3 regions of the Klebsiella sp. I138 genome follow, and region 1 is predicted to be linked to each of the others. Evidence: predicted binding sites of a transcription regulator. Region 1 holds the regulator's gene; each other region holds the start of a gene.

What was found. The regulator PurR, encoded in region 1, represses purine synthesis genes. The targets are predictions, from matches to a motif close to CANGCAAACGTTTGCNTG.
Region 2: ACMYSK_RS10455 (amino acid aminotransferase) is a predicted target of PurR. The motif match lies at 5,379-5,396, and genes of this name have one in related genera.
Region 3: purM (phosphoribosylformylglycinamidine cyclo-ligase) is a predicted target of PurR. The motif match lies at 4,775-4,792, and genes of this name have one in related genera.

What each region holds. Positions count from the first base shown of each region.
Region 1 is NZ_CP180447.1:1,088,702-1,095,458, forward strand. Features, by position in the region: gene punC (purine nucleoside transporter PunC) at 1-956, opposite strand, end outside; gene punR (DNA-binding transcriptional activator PunR) at 1,069-1,980, shown strand; gene purR (HTH-type transcriptional repressor PurR) at 1,999-3,024, opposite strand; gene ACMYSK_RS05040 (YnhF family membrane protein) at 3,320-3,409, shown strand; gene ACMYSK_RS05045 (MFS transporter) at 3,572-4,738, shown strand; gene sodB (superoxide dismutase [Fe]) at 4,778-5,359, opposite strand; gene ACMYSK_RS05055 (C40 family peptidase) at 5,668-6,546, opposite strand.
Region 2 is NZ_CP180447.1:2,223,401-2,230,157, forward strand. Features, by position in the region: gene pepN (aminopeptidase N) at 1-481, opposite strand, end outside; gene pncB (nicotinate phosphoribosyltransferase) at 811-2,013, shown strand; gene asnS (asparagine--tRNA ligase) at 2,192-3,592, shown strand; gene ACMYSK_RS10450 (porin) at 4,184-5,269, shown strand; gene ACMYSK_RS10455 (amino acid aminotransferase) at 5,459-6,649, shown strand; gene ACMYSK_RS10460 (MBL fold metallo-hydrolase) at 6,712-6,757, opposite strand, start outside.
Region 3 is NZ_CP180447.1:81,445-88,201, reverse strand. Features, by position in the region: gene uraA (uracil permease) at 53-1,342, opposite strand; gene upp (uracil phosphoribosyltransferase) at 1,439-2,065, opposite strand; gene ACMYSK_RS00355 (6-phospho-beta-glucosidase) at 2,249-3,679, opposite strand; gene bglK (beta-glucoside kinase BglK) at 3,690-4,583, opposite strand; gene purM (phosphoribosylformylglycinamidine cyclo-ligase) at 4,849-5,886, shown strand; gene purN (phosphoribosylglycinamide formyltransferase) at 5,883-6,524, shown strand.

The sequences.
Region 1 (6,757 bases):
ACAACGATAGGATAAATCCCGCCGTTGACGATAGCCATTACGCAGAAGGGAACCATCACCGCAATAATTGACACATTCTCAACCAGCCCCACCATCCAGGTCGCGGCAACGCTGACGGCGAAAATAACCAGCAGCCACGGCAGCAGCTGTTGACCCTGCCATTTTTGCAGCGCTGCCCGGCACCCGTAGCCGCCGACTAAAAAGGCGATCGTCTGCGGAACATAGCTTAAACCAATAGCGGTCGGGCTATAGCCCATGTCATGCAGAATAAACGGTGACCCGGTCAGCCAGGCAAAAAAGCTGGCGGAGCAGGCGGCGTAAATCAGTACGTTTCCGCTGTATTCGCGCGAGCGCAGCAGCGTCATAAACGTCAGTTTTTTCTCGCTGCCTCCCGTCGGCTTGATGACCGGCTTCAGACGCAGGGCGGGCACCATCAGTAGCAGGGTGATGGCGAAAAGAGTGGCAAAGATGGCCTGCCATTCCAGATGCGCGAGCAGCCAGCTGCCGAGCAAGGGTGCGAGGGCCGGCGATAAGCCAACCAGCGGCATGATGGTGGCGAAAATGCGGTTAGTGCGCTGGGCGGGATAATAGTCCGTAACCATCGCCTGCCAGGTGACCGCCGCCGCGCAGACGCCGATTGCCTGAATAAAGCGAAGTACCAGCATCAGCGTAGCATCGCGAACCCACAGCATGCCCAGGCAGCTGATAGCGAAAATTGTCAGTCCGATCAGCAGAACCGGTTTGCGGCCGTAGCGGTCTGAAAGCGGGCCCCAGAACAGCTGCCCGATGGCGAAGCCGGCGAGGAACAGGCTCAGGCTGGCGCTGACCGATGCCGCAGAGGTATTGAGATCTTGCTGAATGGCCGAAAAGGCCGGCAGATACATGTCGGTAGCCAGGAAACCCAGCACGCTGAGTCCCGCCAGCCAAACTAAAAATCCTTTCCCGGGTTGTTGCATAACGTTCTCTTTCTTCTGATGCAGGTATGATGCCGCAGAGTGTAGGGAGTGCATTCTGGCTTGTGAAACGCTAATATTTGCTACATGCATTCAAAATTTTTGCAGGCAGAATATGTGGTCCGAATACTCACTGGAAGTTGTTGATGCTGTGGCCCGCAACGGGAGCTTTAGCGCGGCGGCACAGGAACTACACCGCGTACCCTCAGCGGTCAGTTATACCGTACGTCAACTGGAGGAGTGGCTGGCGGTGCCGCTGTTTGAACGTCGCCATCGCGACGTCGAATTAACGCCGGCCGGGGTCTGGTTTTTACAGGAAGGGCGCTCTGTTATCAAAAAAATGCAGATCACCCGTCAGCAGTGTCAGCAGATAGCCAACGGCTGGCGCGGCCAGCTGTCGATAGCCGTCGATGACATTGTTAAGTCAGCACGGATGCGGCAAATGATTGTCGATTTCTATCGCCATTTTCCGGATGTCGAACTGATTGTGTTTCAGGAAGTGTTCAACGGCGTCTGGGATGCGCTGGCCGACGGTCGCGTGGAGCTGGCCATCGGCGCAACCCGTTCGATTCCAGTGGGTGGGCGCTACGCCTTCCGCGATATGGGCATGCTGAGCTGGCATTGCGTGGTAGCGAGCCATCATCCGCTGGCGCAGATGACGGGGCCGCTCAGCGATGACGTGTTGCGCAACTGGCCGTCGCTGGTGCGAGAAGACACCTCCCGATCGTTACCAAAACGCACGACCTGGCTACTGGACAACCAGAAAAGGGTGGTGGTACCGGACTGGGAATCATCGGCGACCTGTCTGTCGGCGGGACTGTGCGTGGGAATGGTGCCGACCCATTTTGCTCGCCCATGGATCGATTGCGGCGAATGGACGGCGCTTGAGCTGGAGAACCCGTTCCCGGATGCCGCGTGCTGTCTGACCTGGCAGCAGAGCGACACGTCTCCGGCGCTGTCATGGCTGCTGGATTATCTGGGCGACAGTGAAACGTTAAACCGGGAGTGGCTGCGGGCGCCGGAGTGACCGGCGCCGTAGGGACATTTAGCGGCGGTAGTCGACGAACGGGCCGTCGACGACGGAGCGACGCTCGACCAGACGAGGGTGGACTTCGATAGACTGCGACTCTTCGCGCTTGTTAACGATACGATCCAACAACATGTTGAAGGCTGCTTCGCCGAGAGAATCTTTCGGCTGGTGAATGGTGGTCAACGCCGGGCTGAAATAGCGGGCGTTGCGCACGTTATCATAGCCGATCAGGGAAATGTCCTGCGGAACGCGCAGGCCCATCTCGTCTGCGGCGCAGATTGCACCCATCGCCATAATATCGCCGCCGCAGAAGACCGCCGTCGGGCGATGCTGCTGACTGAGGATCTGCTGCATTGCGCGATAGCCAGATTCTGGTTCGAAGTCCCCCTGAACAATCCAGTTTTCCGGCACGACGATCTGCGCTTCTTCCATGGCCTGCATAAAGCCCGCCAGGCGCCCGGCGCCGGTATTGCGTTCCAGCGGGCCTGGGATCACGCCGATCTCGCGGTGGCCGCGTTCGACCAGGTAACGGCCGGCCATATAGCCGCCTTCAAAGGCGTTATCGATGACTGAATCGGTAAAGTCAGCTTTTGCTTCACCCCAGTCCATCACCACCATGGGAATATGGCGATACTCTTCCAGCATGCTGAGAACCGATTCCGGGTATTCGGAACACATGACCAGCAGACCATCAACGCGCTTTTGCGCCATCATCGACAGGTAGGCCTGCTGCTTTTCGAGATCGTTCCACGCATTGCCCAGAATCAGGGTATAGCCTTTCTGGAAACAGCTCTTTTCTACGGCTTCAATAATCTCAGCGAAATAGGCCGCTTCGCTGCTGGTGGCCAGCAGGCCAATCGATTTGGTGTGATTAACCTTCAGGCTTCGCGCCACGGCACTTGGGGAATAGTGCAGTTCTTTGATAGCCGCCCAAACCGCGTTGCGGGTTTCTTCAGCAACGAAGCGGGTTTTGTTAATTACATGTGAAACTGTTGTAGTGGAAACGTTTGCGCGCTTCGCTACATCTTTAATTGTTGCCATTACTTCTCACTCCAGACCTTGACCTGATCGTCTGATTATCGATACGTAAACGTTTGCCTATACACACCCTGAATACAATGTTCAACATTGCATCACGTCGGGAAAACGACACAGAACGACAGGAAGGGGTCAATGGCCGATACGCTTTCAAATTAGCGTGGGATTTTGTCCGATCTTGCGGCAAAGGGGAAGAGCAAAAATGTGCATCACCCTAAATCTCAGAAGATTTTTACGCTATATTGTGTAAAAATGAGCAAGCTCACTTTTCGTGTGGGGATAACTGGGGGGAAAATTGATGGATACAGATTTAAAGTTTTCGCTGACAACAACGATTATTGTCCTGGGTCTTATTGTTGCCGCCGGGCTGACAGCGGTACTGCACTGATTTTGTCGGGGGAGAGGCCTCTTTCCCCCAATATTCCCCATTATTATCAATTTCGCAAAAATCTTTTGTCATTTCGTTTACTTCTGTTTTTTTGTGATTGATGTCATGCTTTTGACTTCTGATGAGATACCGTCGCTGATGACGGTCTGCTGGAGTCATTGAATGAAAATCAACTTTCCCTTGTTAGCGCTGGCGATAGGCGCGTTTGGTATTGGCACAACGGAGTTTTCCCCGATGGGACTGCTGCCGGTGATTGCCAGGGGCGTCGACGTCTCTATTCCTGCGGCGGGGATGCTGATCAGCGCTTATGCGATTGGCGTGATGGTCGGAGCGCCGTTAATGACGTTGCTGCTCTCTCATCGCGCGCGCAGAAATGCGCTGATATTTCTGATGGCGATATTCACCCTGGGTAACGTCCTCTCTTCAATGGCGCCGGATTACACCACGCTGCTGCTCTCACGTATTATCACCAGCCTGAATCACGGCGCTTTCTTTGGCCTTGGTTCGGTGGTGGCGGCGAGCGTGGTGCCGAAACATAAGCAGGCCAGTGCGGTGGCGACCATGTTTATGGGATTGACCATCGCCAACATTGGCGGCGTTCCGGCGGCAACCTGGCTGGGCGAAACAATCGGCTGGCGAATGTCATTCCTGGCGACTGCGGGGCTGGGGCTGGTGGCGATGGTCAGCCTGTGGTTCTCGTTGCCTGAAGGTAGCGCCGGCGATCGGCCGAATGTTAAGCAGGAGCTCTCCGTGCTGCTCCGCCCGCAGGTGCTATCTGCGCTGCTGACCACCGTGCTCGGCGCGGGGGCCATGTTTACGCTCTATACCTATATTTCACCGGTGCTGCACACCATTACGCATGCTTCACCGCTGTTCGTCACCGCGATGCTGGTGTTGATCGGCGTCGGCTTCTCCCTGGGGAACTACCTGGGCGGTAAATTTGCCGACCGCTCCGTCTCCGGGACGCTAAAGGGTTTTCTATTGCTGCTGATGGTAATTATGCTGGCCATTCCGCTGCTCGCTCAGACGCCGTTGGGGGCCGCTATCAGTATGGTGGTCTGGGGTGCGGCAACCTTCGCCGTGGTTCCGCCGCTGCAAATGCGGGTAATGAGAGTGGCTCATGAAGCGCCGGGACTGTCATCTTCGGTGAACATCGGGGCGTTTAACCTGGGGAATGCGCTGGGTGCGGCAGCCGGTGGCGCGGTAATTTCCGGCGGGCTGGGCTATGCCTTCGTACCGGTGATGGGGGCGATTATTGCTGGTCTGGCTCTGCTGCTGGTGCTGTTTGGCGGCCGTTCGCAACCGGAAGAGGCGTTTGCCGGGCAGTAGATTTATTCGCAGAAGGGTTGCCCCTTCTGCGTAAACGTTTTATGCCGCCAGATTGGCTGCGACAAACGTCCAGTTTACCAGCGCCCAGAAGTGCGCCAGATACTCAGGGCGAGCGTTACGGTAGTCAATGTAATAGGCATGTTCCCAGACATCCACGGTCAGCAGCGGTTTGGCGTCGCCGGTCAACGGCGTGCCAGCGTTGCTGGTGGAGACAATGCTCAGGCTGCCATCGGCATTTTTAACCAGCCATGTCCAGCCTGCGCCAAAGTTCTTCGCTGCCGCATCGGTAAACTTCGCTTTAAAATCTGCAAAGCTGCCGAAAGACTGGTTGATGGCAGCTGCCAGCTCGCCTTCCGGCTCGCCGCCCGCATTGGGTGCGAGGCAGTTCCAGTAAAACGTGTGGTTCCAGACCTGAGCTGCGTTGTTAAAGATGCCACCTTCGGAAGAGCGGACGATCGCTTCTAAAGACTGACCTTCAAACGGAGTGCCTTTGATCAGGTTGTTGAGGTTGGTGACGTAGGCCTGATGATGCTTGCCGTAGTGGTATTCCAGGGTTTCTGCGGAAATGTGCGGCGCCAGGGCGTCTTTTGCATACGGTAATGCAGGTAATTCAAACGACATTGTTACTCTCCTTATAACTTCTTGTTTTTTAGCTCACATTCAAAGGATGTTTCACCATCCAGAACTGCCTGTACTGTCTATCGCCGGGACGAGTGCGACAGGCTTTTATTGTGATCAGAATGCTAACACTTGCCGAACGGAGTTAAAAGCCTTGCAATGATAAAGGGTATATTTAACAACCGTGATCGGCGCAGCCTACACCCGGAAGGGGGAAAAAATGTCAGGTAAGAGGAGGGGAGTCTGTTCTGCGTGACCGGCGTGCGAATTCCGTGCCACAGATAACCTACCGCAGGTGCGGCAGGTGAGAGTTAGCGGATAGTTTTCGGGGTCATCACGCGGCGGGCGCCAACATAGTGGCGAATCCAGTAATCTTCGCTTAATGAGGTTATCTGGATATCACGGCCGGTACGCGGCGACTGAATAAATTTACCGTTGCCAACATAGACGCCAACGTGGTCGGCGGTGCCGCGCCCACGGGTACGGAAGAACACAAGATCGCCGCTTTGCAGCTCCCCGCGATCGACCGGACGGGCGTCGCGCAGGTGGTACATCTCATTCGCGGTACGCGGAATGCGGATTTTGACCAGATCCTTATAGGCGTAATAAACCAGTCCACTACAGTCGAAACCGGTACGCGGTGAGGTCCCGCCCCAGCGATACGGTTTGCCAATCTGATCCATCAGCTTAGACATGGCGGTGCTTTGCGCTCTCTGTACGCGGGCTTTGTGCGCATCTGCCAGCGTTAGCGGCTGTTCTTCCACGACCTGCTTACAGCGCTTTTTATAGCCTTTGCGCACGACACATTTGCTCTGCACGCTGGCCATAACCGGTGCCGGCTCGGCGCTCGGCGTGAGCGGTTTTGCACACTGTTTTTTATACCCTTTACGCAGGACACATTTTTTAGTGCCGGCGGCCTGACGGTTCAGCGCCGTTTGGCTGGATGCGGTGGTGCGGGTTGGGTGTCTGGTGCGGGTAGCCGTCGAGGCTTTCTTGCTGGAGGTTTTGGTCGTGGACTTTGTTTTCTGGTTGGTGGCTTTTTTCTTACGTTCTGTAGTGCCCTTCGCCGAATGCGCTTTTGGCGTGGCGGAGGTGTGCGTATGCCCTGAAGCATGCGCCAGTGGAGTAAATGAGATAGATGTAAACAGTAATGCACAGAGCGAAATCGCGATTTTGTTTAGCCGCGCCACTGAGCAATCCCCTGATTAATGACAGATATGTACCCATACCTGACGGTGAATGACAAAACCCAACGATTCTAAAGCATAAAAACCCGGAAAGTTAATACTCTTTTGTATCTAAAGTGTCGTTTGATTAACAATTGCAAAAAATTATCTCAGACATTAACCACCTTGTGCGGAAAATGTACAGCGATAAGACATGTCCGAGAGCAAAATGATA
Region 2 (6,757 bases), 1.1 Mb from region 1:
TGCCGTTGGAGAGCAGGAACGGATATTTTGTTTTATCCGCGATAATTTTAGTTGTGAACCGGGCCAGCACATCCGGACGGTCGAGATACCAGGTGATATGACGGAAACCTTCCGCTTCACACTGGGTACACAGCGCTTCGCCAGACTGATACAGACCTTCCAGCGCCGTATTCGCCGCCGGGCTGATTTCATTGACGATAGTTAGGGTGAAATGTTCCGGCAATCCCCCGATCGCCAGCTGGTTATTTTCTTCTTTATAGTTGCTCCACGGCTGGCCATCAACGTGAATGGAGACCAACGTCAGGTCTTCGCCATCCAGACGCAACGGCACATCAGACGCAGCCGCGTGACGGGAGACTTTGCTCTCAGCCGTAACCACGGTTTTCTCGGCATCCAGGTCAAAGGTCAAATCGATATCGCTAATCAGATAATCCGGCGCACGGTAATCGTGGCGGTATTTGGCTTGGGGCTGTTGTGTCATAAAAAACCTTTAGCATGTTCCATAAAGTGTCGAACCCAGTCTATTCCTGTTGCGTAGATCGCGCTATGCAGAATCTTCATCTTTTCAACGCCAAACACGAAAATTGCTACATATTGATAACATTAGAGGCACGAAATGCGCTCGACCAGGCACAAAGCTTGTGGTGTGATCCCTGTTCAATATATTAAACTAGGCCTCGCAAATGACCGTCAGCGTCGCCATCGACCGTCACTGCGGGACAGAGTCGGGTAATAAAGGTATACTCCGCCTCCTTTTTTCTGCTTCGGTTTTGATGAAAACGCTCCAGTGAGAGGACGCTACTGCGCACCATGACACAATTCACTTCTCCTGTACTGCACTCGCTGCTTGATACGGACGCCTACAAGCTGCACATGCAGCAGGCCGTCTTCCACCGCTACGGCGATGTACATGTTGCGGCGGAGTTCCGTTGCCGCGGGGACGATCTGCTCGGTATCTACGCCGATGCAATTCGCGAGCAGGTTGAGACCATGCGCGACCTGAAGCTGCAGGACGATGAATATCACTGGTTGTCCACCCTGCCGTTCTTTTCTCAGGACTATCTCGACTGGCTACGCGATTTCCGTTACGACCCACGTCAGGTCACCGTCAACAATGACAACGGCAAGCTGAATATTCGGCTGTCTGGACCCTGGCGTGAAGTCATCATGTGGGAAGTTCCACTACTGGCGGTGATCAGTGAGCTGGTCCATCATTACCGCTCACCGGAAATCAGCGTCGATTTGGCGCTGGAAACGCTCGAGCACAAACTGGCCGATTTCGCGGACCTCACCGCCGATCTCGATCTCAGCCACTTCCGCCTGATGGACTTCGGCACCCGCCGTCGCTTCTCGCGTGAAGTGCAGCAGGCCATCGTTGAACGCCTGCGACACGAACCGTGGTTTATCGGCACCAGCAATTACGATCTGGCTCGCCGACTGAATTTGACGCCAATGGGTACCCAGGCACATGAGTGGTTTCAGGCACATCAGCAAATCAGCCCGGTTTTAGCCAACAGCCAGCGTGCGGCTCTGGCAGTATGGCTGGAAGAGTATCCCGACAGGCTTGGTATTGCTCTCACCGACTGCATTACCATGGACGCATTTCTGCGTGATTTCGGCCCGGAATTTGCCACTCGCTACCAGGGACTGCGCCACGATTCAGGCGATCCTGTTGAATGGGGTGAGAAAGCCATTGCGCATTATCAGAAGCTGGGAATTGACCCCATGAGCAAAGTGCTGGTCTTTTCTGATAACCTCGATCTGGCGAAAGCCGTTGACCTGTATCGTCACTTCTCTTCGCGAGTCAATCTGAGTTTCGGTATTGGTACCCGCTTAACCTGCGATATTCCACAGGTTAAACCGTTAAATATCGTGATCAAGCTGGTGGAGTGTAACGGTAAGCCGGTCGCAAAACTCTCCGACAGCCCGGGGAAAACGATCTGCCATGATAAAGCCTTTGTCCGCGCTCTGCGTAAAGCCTTCGATCTTCCGCCGGTGAAAAAGGCCAGTTAATCATCACAAGGAGCCGTTCTGGCTCCTTGTTCTTTATTTATTTGCGAATTTATTTCCGAAAACTCCCCTTCATGGTGCGAAATCTGCTTGTCTGACGGAAGATGACAGGTAACATAGATATCCCCCCGTTATTGGGGGAAACAGAATTTTTTATTGGACTACGAATAGAGAGACTATTATGAGCGTTGTGCCTGTAGCCGACGTACTCCAGGGCCGTGTTGCCGTTGACTGCGAAGTCACCGTGCGCGGATGGGTACGTACCCGCCGAGATTCAAAAGCTGGCTTTTCCTTCCTGGCCGTCTATGACGGTTCCTGCTTTGATCCTGTACAGGCCGTTATTAATAATTCTCTGCCCAATTACAATCAGGAAGTGCTGCGCCTGACCACCGGCTGCTCAGTCGTCGTTACGGGTAAAATCGTGGCGTCTCAGGGCCAGGGTCAAAGTTTTGAGATCCAGGCCAGCCATGTTGAAGTGACCGGTTGGGTAGAAGATCCGGATACCTATCCGATGGCCGCTAAACGTCACAGCATCGAGTATCTGCGTGAAGTGGCTCACCTGCGCCCGCGCACCAACCTCATTGGCGCCGTTGCTCGCGTGCGTCATACCCTGGCGCAAGCGCTGCATCGCTTCTTTGATGAGCAGGGCTTCTTCTGGGTTTCTACGCCGCTGATTACCGCATCCGATACCGAAGGCGCTGGCGAAATGTTCCGTGTCTCGACGCTGGATCTGGAAAACCTGCCGCGTAACGATCAGGGCAAAGTCGATTTCGATAAAGACTTCTTCGGTAAAGAGTCGTTCCTGACCGTATCCGGTCAGCTGAACGGTGAAACCTATGCCTGCGCGCTGTCTAAAATCTATACCTTCGGTCCGACCTTCCGTGCTGAAAACTCCAACACCAGCCGCCATCTTGCGGAATTCTGGATGCTGGAACCGGAAGTCGCTTTTGCGAACCTGAACGACGTCGCCGGCCTGGCAGAAGCCATGCTGAAGTACGTCTTTAAGGCGGTACTGGAAGAACGTGCGGACGATATGAAATTCTTCGCCGAGCGCGTAGATAAAGAAGCCGTATCCCGTCTGGAACGTTTTATTGATGCCGACTTCGCTCAGGTTGATTACACCGATGCCGTAGCCATTCTGGAAAAATGCGGCCGACAGTTTGAAAACCCGGTCTACTGGGGTGTCGATCTCTCATCCGAACATGAGCGCTATCTTGCAGAAGAACACTTCAAAGCGCCGGTGGTGGTGAAAAACTACCCGAAAGATATTAAGGCGTTTTATATGCGCCTTAACGAAGACGGTAAAACCGTCGCGGCAATGGATGTTCTGGCACCGGGTATTGGTGAAATCATCGGCGGTTCTCAACGTGAAGAGCGCCTGGACGTGCTTGATGCTCGTATGGCGGAAATGGGTCTTAATAAAGAAGACTACTGGTGGTACCGCGACCTGCGTCGTTACGGTACCGTGCCGCACTCCGGCTTCGGTCTAGGCTTCGAGCGTCTGATAGCCTATGTTACCGGCGTACAGAACGTGCGTGATGTGATTGCGTTCCCGCGAACCCCGCGTAACGCCACCTTCTGATTATTTTTTCTTATTATCGCCACAGGCCAGCGTAAGCTGGCCTTTTTTTATGTCAAGTTTTGTTAATGAATATTAAAAAACTCAAACATCAACCCTTCAAATTCACATTTATGTTACTCACTATTACGCCTCTTTCCTGCACGACAAACCGCACCTTATGTTCATTTCTCGACGAAATGCCTGATAATTTTGTTCATTTTTTAACCTTGCGCAGCACAAGATGCAAAGACAAATGCTGAACGAAAAAAAAGCGAAATGCAGACATAAAATGCACAAATGGCTCTTTATCTAAATTAATCATAATTAATTCATATAGATATATATGGTCTGATTGTTTTGCGAGCAAAGTGGAACGGAATTTTGATTGAGTTCACAAAGTTCCTAAAAATACACATTTAGTTACACACTCTTTCGAATTGTTACTCATATGCGACATTGGTAGCATTTTCCGGCTAGCGAAACGCTGGCGCGGATGGAAAGATGCCTTCAGACACCAAACTATCATCAATAGTTCTGTAAATATTTATTGACGGAATTTATTGGCGGCAGTGGCAAGTGTTCATATAAAAATATTAATGAGGGTAATAAATAATGATGAAGCGCAATATTCTGGCAGTGGTAATCCCTGCCCTGCTGGTAGCCGGCGCAGCTAACGCTGCAGAAATCTATAACAAAAACGGCAACAAACTGGACTTCTACGGGAAAATGGTTGGCGAGCACGTTTGGACCACCAACGGTGCAACCAACAGCGAAGACACCACCTATGCTCGTATTGGCCTGAAAGGCGAAACCCAGATCAACGATCAGCTGACCGGTTACGGCCAGTGGGAATACAACATGGATGCGTCCAATGTTGAAGGTTCTCAGGGTACCAAAACTCGTCTGGCCTTCGCAGGTCTGAAAGCGGGTGAATACGGTTCATTCGACTACGGTCGTAACTACGGCGCAATCTACGACGTTGAATCCGCAACCGATATGCTGGTTGAGTGGGGCGGCGATGGCTGGAACTACACCGACAACTTCATGACCGGCCGTACCAACGGCGTGGCAACCTACCGTAACTCTGACTTCTTCGGTCTGGTTAACGGCCTGAGCTTCGCGCTGCAGTACCAGGGTAAAAACGATGCCAGCTCTCGTGACGTTCACAAACAGAACGGCGACGGCGTCAGCACCTCTGCAACCTATGCATTTGACAACGGTATCGCGCTGTCTGCAGGTTATGCCTCTTCTAACCGTAGCGTTCAGCAGAAAGCTGACGGCAACGGCGACAAAGCTGAAGCATGGGCAACCTCCGCTAAGTACGATGCAAACAACGTCTACGCGGCAGTCATGTACTCCCAGACCTACAACATGACCCCGGAAAACCAGGATAGCTACTTCGCGGGTAAAACCCAGAACTTCGAAGCTGTAGCTCAGTATCAGTTCGACTTCGGTCTGCGTCCGTCCATCGGCTACGTTCAGACTAAAGGTAAAAACCTGCAGGGCCGTACCGGCTTCTCCGGCGGCGATGCTGACCTGGTTAAATACATCGAAGTGGGTACCTGGTACTACTTCAACAAGAACATGAACGTCTACGCAGCATACAAATTCAACCTGCTGGACGACAACAGCTATACCGAAACTGCTAAAGTGGCCACCGATGACCAGGCTGCAGTGGGTATCGTTTACCAGTTCTAATTCAAATCAGTACACCCCTTCGTGATATGCCTAAAAAGCAGGACTTCGGTCCTGCTTTTCTACATTACTAAGATAAAGATCGTAACTTTCGAAAACCTTCTCGCTTTTTGTCGCAAACGGTTGGCAATTTGTAAATCTCCCGTTACCCTGATAGCGAAATTCCCTCAGAAATCACAATGGAACCTCGTCATGTTTGAGAACATTACCGCCGCCCCTGCCGACCCCATTTTAGGCCTGGCCGATCTGTTTCGTGCCGATGACCGCCCAACTAAAATTAACCTCGGGATTGGTGTTTACAAAGATGAAACGGGTAAAACCCCGGTCCTGACCAGCGTTAAAAAAGCAGAACAGTATCTGCTGGAAAATGAAACCACCAAAAACTATCTGGGTATCGACGGTATTCCTGAGTTTGGCCGCTGCACCCAGGAGCTGCTGTTTGGTAAAGGTAGCCCTATCGTCAGCGATAAGCGCGCACGTACCGCCCAGACGCCAGGTGGCACCGGCGCACTGCGCGTTGCCGCTGACTTCCTGGCGAAAAATACCTCAGCTAAACGCGTCTGGGTTAGCAATCCTAGCTGGCCGAACCACAAAAGCGTGTTCAGCGCTGCCGGCCTGGAAGTATGTGAATACACCTATTATGATGCGGCCAACCATGCGCTGGACTTCGACGGCCTGCTGGCGAGCCTCAGTGAAGCACAGGCGGGTGACGTTGTGCTGTTCCACGGTTGCTGCCACAACCCAACCGGTATTGATCCGACGCTGGACCAATGGCAACAGCTGGCGCAGCTGTCAGTTGAAAAAGGCTGGATGCCGCTGTTCGACTTCGCCTATCAGGGCTTTGCCCGCGGTCTGGAAGAAGATGCTGAAGGTCTGCGTGCATTCGTTGCACTGCATAAGGAGCTGCTGGTTGCCAGCTCCTACTCGAAGAACTTCGGTCTGTATAACGAACGTGTTGGTGCCTGCACCCTGGTGGCCGCCGATGCCGAAACCGTTGACCGTGCTTTCAGCCAGATGAAGTCTGTGATCCGCGCTAACTATTCCAACCCGCCTGCTCACGGTGCTTCTGTGGTCGCCACGATCCTCAGCAATGACGCACTGCGTGCAATCTGGGAACAAGAGCTGACCGATATGCGCCAGCGTATTCAGCGCATGCGCCTGCTGTTTGTGAATACCCTGCAGGAAAAAGGGGCCAGCCGCGACTTCTCTTTCATCATCAAGCAAAACGGGATGTTCTCGTTCAGTGGCCTGACCAAAGAGCAGGTACTGCGTCTGCGTGAAGAGTTCGCCATTTACGCCGTGGCTTCCGGGCGTATTAACGTTGCCGGCATGACGCCAGATAATATGGCTCCGCTGTGTGAAGCGATTGTCGCCGTGCTGTAATCTCGCCGGCAGGCAAAAAAAAGGCCGCTTACGCGGCCTTTTTTATTTCCCGTCAAGGTGACTTACCAGACGGGCATTTCATCCTGCAGGAAAGGGTTGTGCAGACGC
Region 3 (6,757 bases), 1.0 Mb from region 1:
CCACGAAGTATGCCAGGAGAGAACCGGGCGGGATCGCCGCCCGGTTGCAGGATCAATGTTTTACATCTTCACTGTCGGCCGCATCCAGAATCACCTCTTCCGGACGCAGAACGCTGATCAGTTTGAAGATCAGGCTCAGGCCCACGCCGACAATCGTCGCCAGCGCCATGCCTTTCAGTTCCGCCGCACCAATATGCACTTTCGCACCGCTAACGCCGATAATCAGGATCACCGAGGTCAGAATCAAATTCTGCGCCTTGTTGTAGTCCACTTTCGACTCGATCAGCACGCGGATACCGGACGCGCCGATCACGCCGTACAGCAGCAGCGACACGCCGCCCATCACCGGCAGCGGGATAATCTGAATCGCCGCCGCCAGCTTGCCAACACAAGAGAGCAGAATGGCGAAGATGGCCGCGCCGCCGATAACCCAGGTACTGTAGACGCGGGTGATCGCCATGACGCCGATGTTCTCACCGTAGGTGGTGTTCGGCGTTGAGCCAAAGAAGCCGGAGATAATCGTCGACAGACCGTTAGCAAACATCGAACGATGCAGGCCCGGATCGCGGATCAGATCTTTTTTAACGATATTCGCCGTCACCACCAGGTGGCCAACGTGCTCGGCAATCACCACCAGCGCAGCAGGCAGGATGGTGAGGATCGCAAACCATTCAAAGCGCGGCGTGTAGAACGTCGGCAGGGCGAACCAGTGCGCCTCGGCAATCGGCGTGGTGTCGACAACGCCCATGACAAAGGAAAGCGCGTAGCCAACCAGGACGCCAATCAGAATCGGGATAATGGCCATGAAGCCACGGAACAGTACCGAACCGAAGACCGTCACCGCCAGCGTCACCATCGAAATAATGATAGTTTTGCTGTCCGCCGATTGCCCGTCAGCAGGCAGCAGGCCTGCCATATTGGCGGCTACACCCGCCAGTTCCAGACCGATAACGGCGACAATTGCCCCCATTGCCGCTGGCGGGAACATGACATCCAGCCAGCCGGTACCGGCTTTTTTGACAATAAAGGAGACGAGGCAGAACAGAACGCCACACATAATGAAGCCGCCCAGCGCAACTTCATACCCCAGCGGCAGCAGCAGCAGAACCGGAGAGATAAACGCAAAGCTAGAACCAAGATACGCCGGGATTTTTCCCTTACAGATGAAAAGATACAGCAATGTCCCGAGTCCGTTAAAAAGCAGGACGGTAGCCGGGTTGATATGAAACAGGACTGGCACCAGAACCGTTGCGCCAAACATAGCGAACAGATGTTGCAAACTAAGTGGAATGGTCTGTAAAAGCGGCGGTCTTTCACTCACCCCGATTGCGCGGCGCGTCATAGTGTTTTCCTCTGAGAGTCGTTTATTAGTTGCTGTGAGTTTGTTTTATTCAAAAAAAAGCCGACTCTCAAAGTCGGCTTCTTATTATTTATGCAATTACTTGGTACCAAAAATCTTATCGCCGGCATCGCCGAGACCCGGAATAATGTATCCGTGCTCGTTGAGACCCTGGTCAATGGATGCGGTATACATCTCGACGTCCGGGTGCGCTTTCTCCAGCGCAGCAATCCCTTCCGGCGCCGCCACCAGAACCAGCACCTTAATGCTGGAGCAGCCCGCTTTTTTCAGCAGGTCGATTGTGGCGATCATTGAACCACCGGTTGCCAGCATCGGGTCAACCACCAGCGCCATACGCTCGTCAATATTCGACACCAGCTTCTGGAAATACGGAACCGGCTCCAGCGTTTCTTCGTCACGATAAATACCCACTACGCTGATACGCGCGCTCGGTACGTGCTCCAGAACCCCTTCCATCATCCCCAGACCGGCGCGCAGAATTGGCACAACGGTGATTTTCTTTCCTTTAATCTGTTCGATTTCTACCGGGCCATTCCAGCCCTCGATGGTGACTTTCTCAGTCTCCAGATCGGCAGTGGCTTCATAAGTCAGTAAGCTCCCCACTTCTGAGGCAAGTTCACGGAAGCGTTTGGTGCTGATGTCGTGCTCACGCATCAGGCCCAGCTTGTGTTTGACGAGCGGGTGTTTCACTTCCACAATCTTCATTCTCTTTCTCCTCTGAGGGGCAGCCACAAAAAAAATCGCGGGATTATACCGCTTTTTTCCATTTGCGCCATAGCCGATATGTTTGACCGGGATCAACCAAAATGCTTTGCGCTGCCTGAGCCAGTATAAAACAAAATAAAAAAACCCCGCACAGGCGGGGTTGGACGGGGCTTAAGGGGTGTTTTACAACGTTTCGCCGTTGCTGCTGATAACCTGTTGATACCAGGCGAAAGATTGCTTCCGGCTGCGATCCAGCGTTCCGTTACCTTCATTATCTTTATCGACGTAGATAAAGCCGTAGCGTTTTTTCATTTCACCGGTGCCGGCAGAAACCAGATCGATGCATCCCCACGGGGTATAGCCCATCAGGTCAACGCCGTCTTCTACCACCGCTTTTTTCATCTCGGCAATATGTGCAGAGAGATAATCAATGCGGTAGCGATCGTCCACCGTGCCGTCAGCCTCGCGCACGTCGATGGCGCCAAAACCATTTTCGACAATAAACAGCGGCAGCTGGTAATGATCCCAGAACCAGTTCAGGGAGTAGCGCAGACCCACCGGGTCAATCTGCCAGCCCCAGTCTGACTTCTGCACGTACGGATTAGAGACCAGGCTCTTCGTTTCGTCATAATCGAGCAGCGGATTATCATCGGTGGCCTTGGTGGCAAACGACATGTAATAGCTAAAGCCAATATAGTCGACGCAGCCCTCGGCCAGCGCCTGACGGTCTTCTTCAGTGATATCCAACGCGAAACCGCGACGCGCAAAGTAGTTCAGCAGATGCTGAGGGTACTTCCCACGGACGTGAACATCGGTAAACCAGTAGCGGCGATGCATGGCGTTCATTGCCATCATCATATCGTTTGGCGCGCAGGAGAGAGGATAAATCGGGCACATCGCAATCATACACCCGACCTGCAGCGATGGATTAATATCGCGCGCGGCTTTTACCGCCAGAGCACTGGCCACCAGCTCGTAATGCGCCGCCTGATACATTACCGGCTCGCGATCTTCATTCGGCAGATACTTCAGACCTGAGTTGGTGAACGGGGCAAAATCCTCGTGGAAGTTAGCCTGGTTATTGATCTCATTAAAGGTCATCCAGTACTTCACTTTATGCTGGTAGCGGTTGAACACGACCTTCGCAAAGCGGACGAAGAAATCAATCAGCTTACGGTTACGCCAGCCGCCATACTCGGTCACCAGGTGGTAAGGCATTTCAAAGTGGGAGAGCGTGATCACCGGTTCAATACCGTACTTCAGGCATTCATCAAACAGGTCATCATAGAACTGTAGACCGGCTTCATTGGGTTCCAGCTCATCGCCCTGCGGGAAGATGCGCGTCCAGGCAATCGAGGTGCGGAAGCATTTGAAGCCCATTTCGGCAAACAGCTGAATGTCTTCTTTATAACGATGGTAAAAATCAATCGCCTCATGGTTGGGATAATTTTTCCCCGCCAGTACGCCGTCGGTGATTTCACGCGGCACGCCGTGTGCACCGGCGGTCATTACGTCGGCCACGCTGATGCCTTTACCACCTTCCTGCCAACCGCCTTCCAGCTGATGCGCCGCCACTGCGCCGCCCCACAGAAAACCTTCTTTAAATCCAGACATGTTCTCTTCCTTATGAGCGATCGCCGTTAAGCGATCGGTTTTGCTGATTAAAATGGTAAACCGCCCCCATCAACCCGGCATCGTTGCCGTGACTGACGGTGTCGAGATAGTCCTCAATGCCGAACCAGGCCAAATGCTCACGCAGCAGCGCCAGGAATCCCGGCCGCTCCACAATGCCGCCGCCGATGAAAATCGCCTGCGGATCAAAAATGTTCACCAGGTTATACAGACCGGTACCGAGGCCGTTGAAAAAGTCAGCGACCAGCCGCTGGCAGACCGCATCGCCGGCATCATAGCGGTCGAAGATCTCTTCCCCGGTCACCGCCTCCAGCGATTTACCGACATGCCCGGCATAGCGGTGGCGTAATACGCGCATCGTGCTGTTTTCATTCATTGAGTAACGGCGAACATCGCGGGTACCGGGACGATCGGTTTGCATATAACCGAATTCGCCCGCACGAAAACGCGCGCCATGCACCAGTTGGTTGTGACAAAAGATCGCGCCGCCGACGCCGGTTCCGATCGTTAAGACCAGAAAATCGCTCATATCGGACGCTTTGCCCTGCCAGCGCTCGGCCAACAGGACACAGTTGGCATCGTTTTCGATAGCAACGGGCAGCCCGGTCTGTTGCTCCAGCCAGCTTTTGATGGCGAAATTATCGAATTTTCGGATTGCCCCGCCCATTTCGATAAAGCCGGTGTGCGGGTTGACATAGCCTGGTGCGCTGATTGCTACGCCTTCACACTGCGGATGAGCGCTAATCCACGCCAGCATCGCCTGCAGTATCTGGTCGCCGTCGCTGTCGTTAATCGACTGCTTTCCTTTTTCAAGCAGCGCTCCCGCATCGGTGCTCACGCCCATTTTTAATGCCGTACCACCGATATCAAATGCGGCAATGTTCATCCCGTCCCTTCCTCCTGAATCCCCGCAGAATCTACGTTCGGCTCTTCTGAATAAAAAAAGAAACCGGTTTCAGTGGCATGATGGACATTCCAGATGGCAGAGGCAAGTACAAGAATGTACCCGGTTTCATTTTCGTGAAGCGGTTCAAATTTGTTCATATCCCCGCCGATTAACGCCGACTGTAAAGCAGGCTCGCAAACGTTTGCTTTCCCTGTTAGAATTGCGCCGATTTTTCTTGCTACCGCAAATGTGTGGAGATTTCGCAGTGACCGATAAAACCTCTCTCAGCTATAAAGATGCCGGCGTAGATATCGATGCAGGCAACGCTCTCGTCGACCGTATCAAGGGTGTGGTGAAGAAAACCCGACGCCCGGAAGTGATGGGTGGACTGGGCGGATTCGGCGCACTGTGCGCATTGCCGCAGAAATACCGCGAGCCGGTTCTGGTTTCCGGCACTGATGGCGTCGGCACCAAGCTGCGTCTGGCGATGGATTTGAAGCGCCACGATACTATCGGTATCGACCTGGTGGCGATGTGCGTCAACGACCTGGTGGTCCAGGGCGCAGAACCGCTGTTTTTCCTCGACTACTATGCAACCGGTAAACTGGATGTCGATACGGCAGCCAGCGTCATTAGCGGTATCGCTGAAGGCTGCCTGCAGTCTGGCTGCGCGCTGGTTGGCGGCGAAACGGCGGAAATGCCGGGCATGTACCACGGCGATGACTATGACGTCGCGGGCTTTTGCGTCGGCGTAGTAGAAAAATCAGAAATTATCGATGGTAGCAAAGTCGCCGATGGCGACGTGCTGGTCGCACTGGCCTCCAGCGGCCCACATTCCAACGGCTACTCGCTGGTGCGTAAAATTATCGACGTCAGCGGAGTCGATCCCCAAACCACCGACCTGAACGGTTCGCCGCTGGCCGACCATCTGCTGGCACCAACCCGCATCTACGTTAAGTCGGTGCTGGACCTGATTGCTAACGTTGAAGTTCACGCAATCGCACACCTGACCGGCGGCGGCTTCTGGGAAAACATTCCTCGCGTCCTGCCGGACAACACCCAGGCGGTCATCGACGAATCATCCTGGCAATGGCCGGAAGTCTTTAACTGGCTGCAGCAGGCCGGCAACGTCAGCAGCCATGAAATGTACCGTACCTTTAACTGCGGCGTCGGCATGGTTATCGCCCTGCCGGCAGAAGTCGCCGACAGCGCCATCGCGCTGCTGAGTGAGAAAGGTGAAAACGCGTGGAAAATAGGCTATATCAAAGCTTCAGATTCCGAACAGCGTGTGGTCATTGAATGAAAAACATTGTGGTGCTGATTTCCGGTAACGGAAGTAATTTGCAGGCGATAATTGATGCCTGCGCCCGAAAGCAGATTAACGGCACCCTGAGAGCGGTATTCAGCAATAAGGCCGACGCGTTCGGCCTTGAACGCGCACGTGAGGCCAATATTCCGGCCCATGCGCTAACGGCCAGCCAGTTTGCCAATCGCGAGGCTTTCGATCGCGAGCTGGTGCATGAGATTGATGCCTATGCTCCGGATCTGGTGGTACTGGCGGGCTACATGCGGATCCTGAGCCCGGCATTTGTCGCCCATTACCAGGGGCGCCTGCTGAATATCCACCCGTCGCTGTTGCCTAAATACCCGGGGTTGCATACGCATCGCCAGGTGCTGGAAAACGGTGATGAGGAGCATGGTACGTCGGTGCATTTCGTCACTGATGAACTCGACGGCGGTCCGGTGATTTTACAGGCCAAAGTGCCGGTTTTTGCCGAGGATAGCGAAGACGAGATCACCGCTCGTGTGCAGGCCCAGGAACACGCCATTTATCCACTGGTCGTGAGCTGGTTTATGGACGGTCGTCTGCGCATGGAGGGGAATCAGGCCTGGCTTGACAACGCCCCTCTGCCACCGCAAGGCTATGCAGCCGAAGAATAACCATCAGCGCCTCCAGCCCTCGCCTGAGGCGCATTTTTCCGGTTCATCGTGTGCCGATATCCTCGCCCTCTCTCCTGTACGAACTATGCATGATTTATGCCCAGGAGCGCCTCTGTTTTGCACACAATATCAGCACTCGTGCGCCACCGTTTTTCTTCACAGCATATTGAAAGAAAACTGTCATACTTCTTTGACATAGTTGGACATTCAATGGCAAAGCTCGCCATAATGAA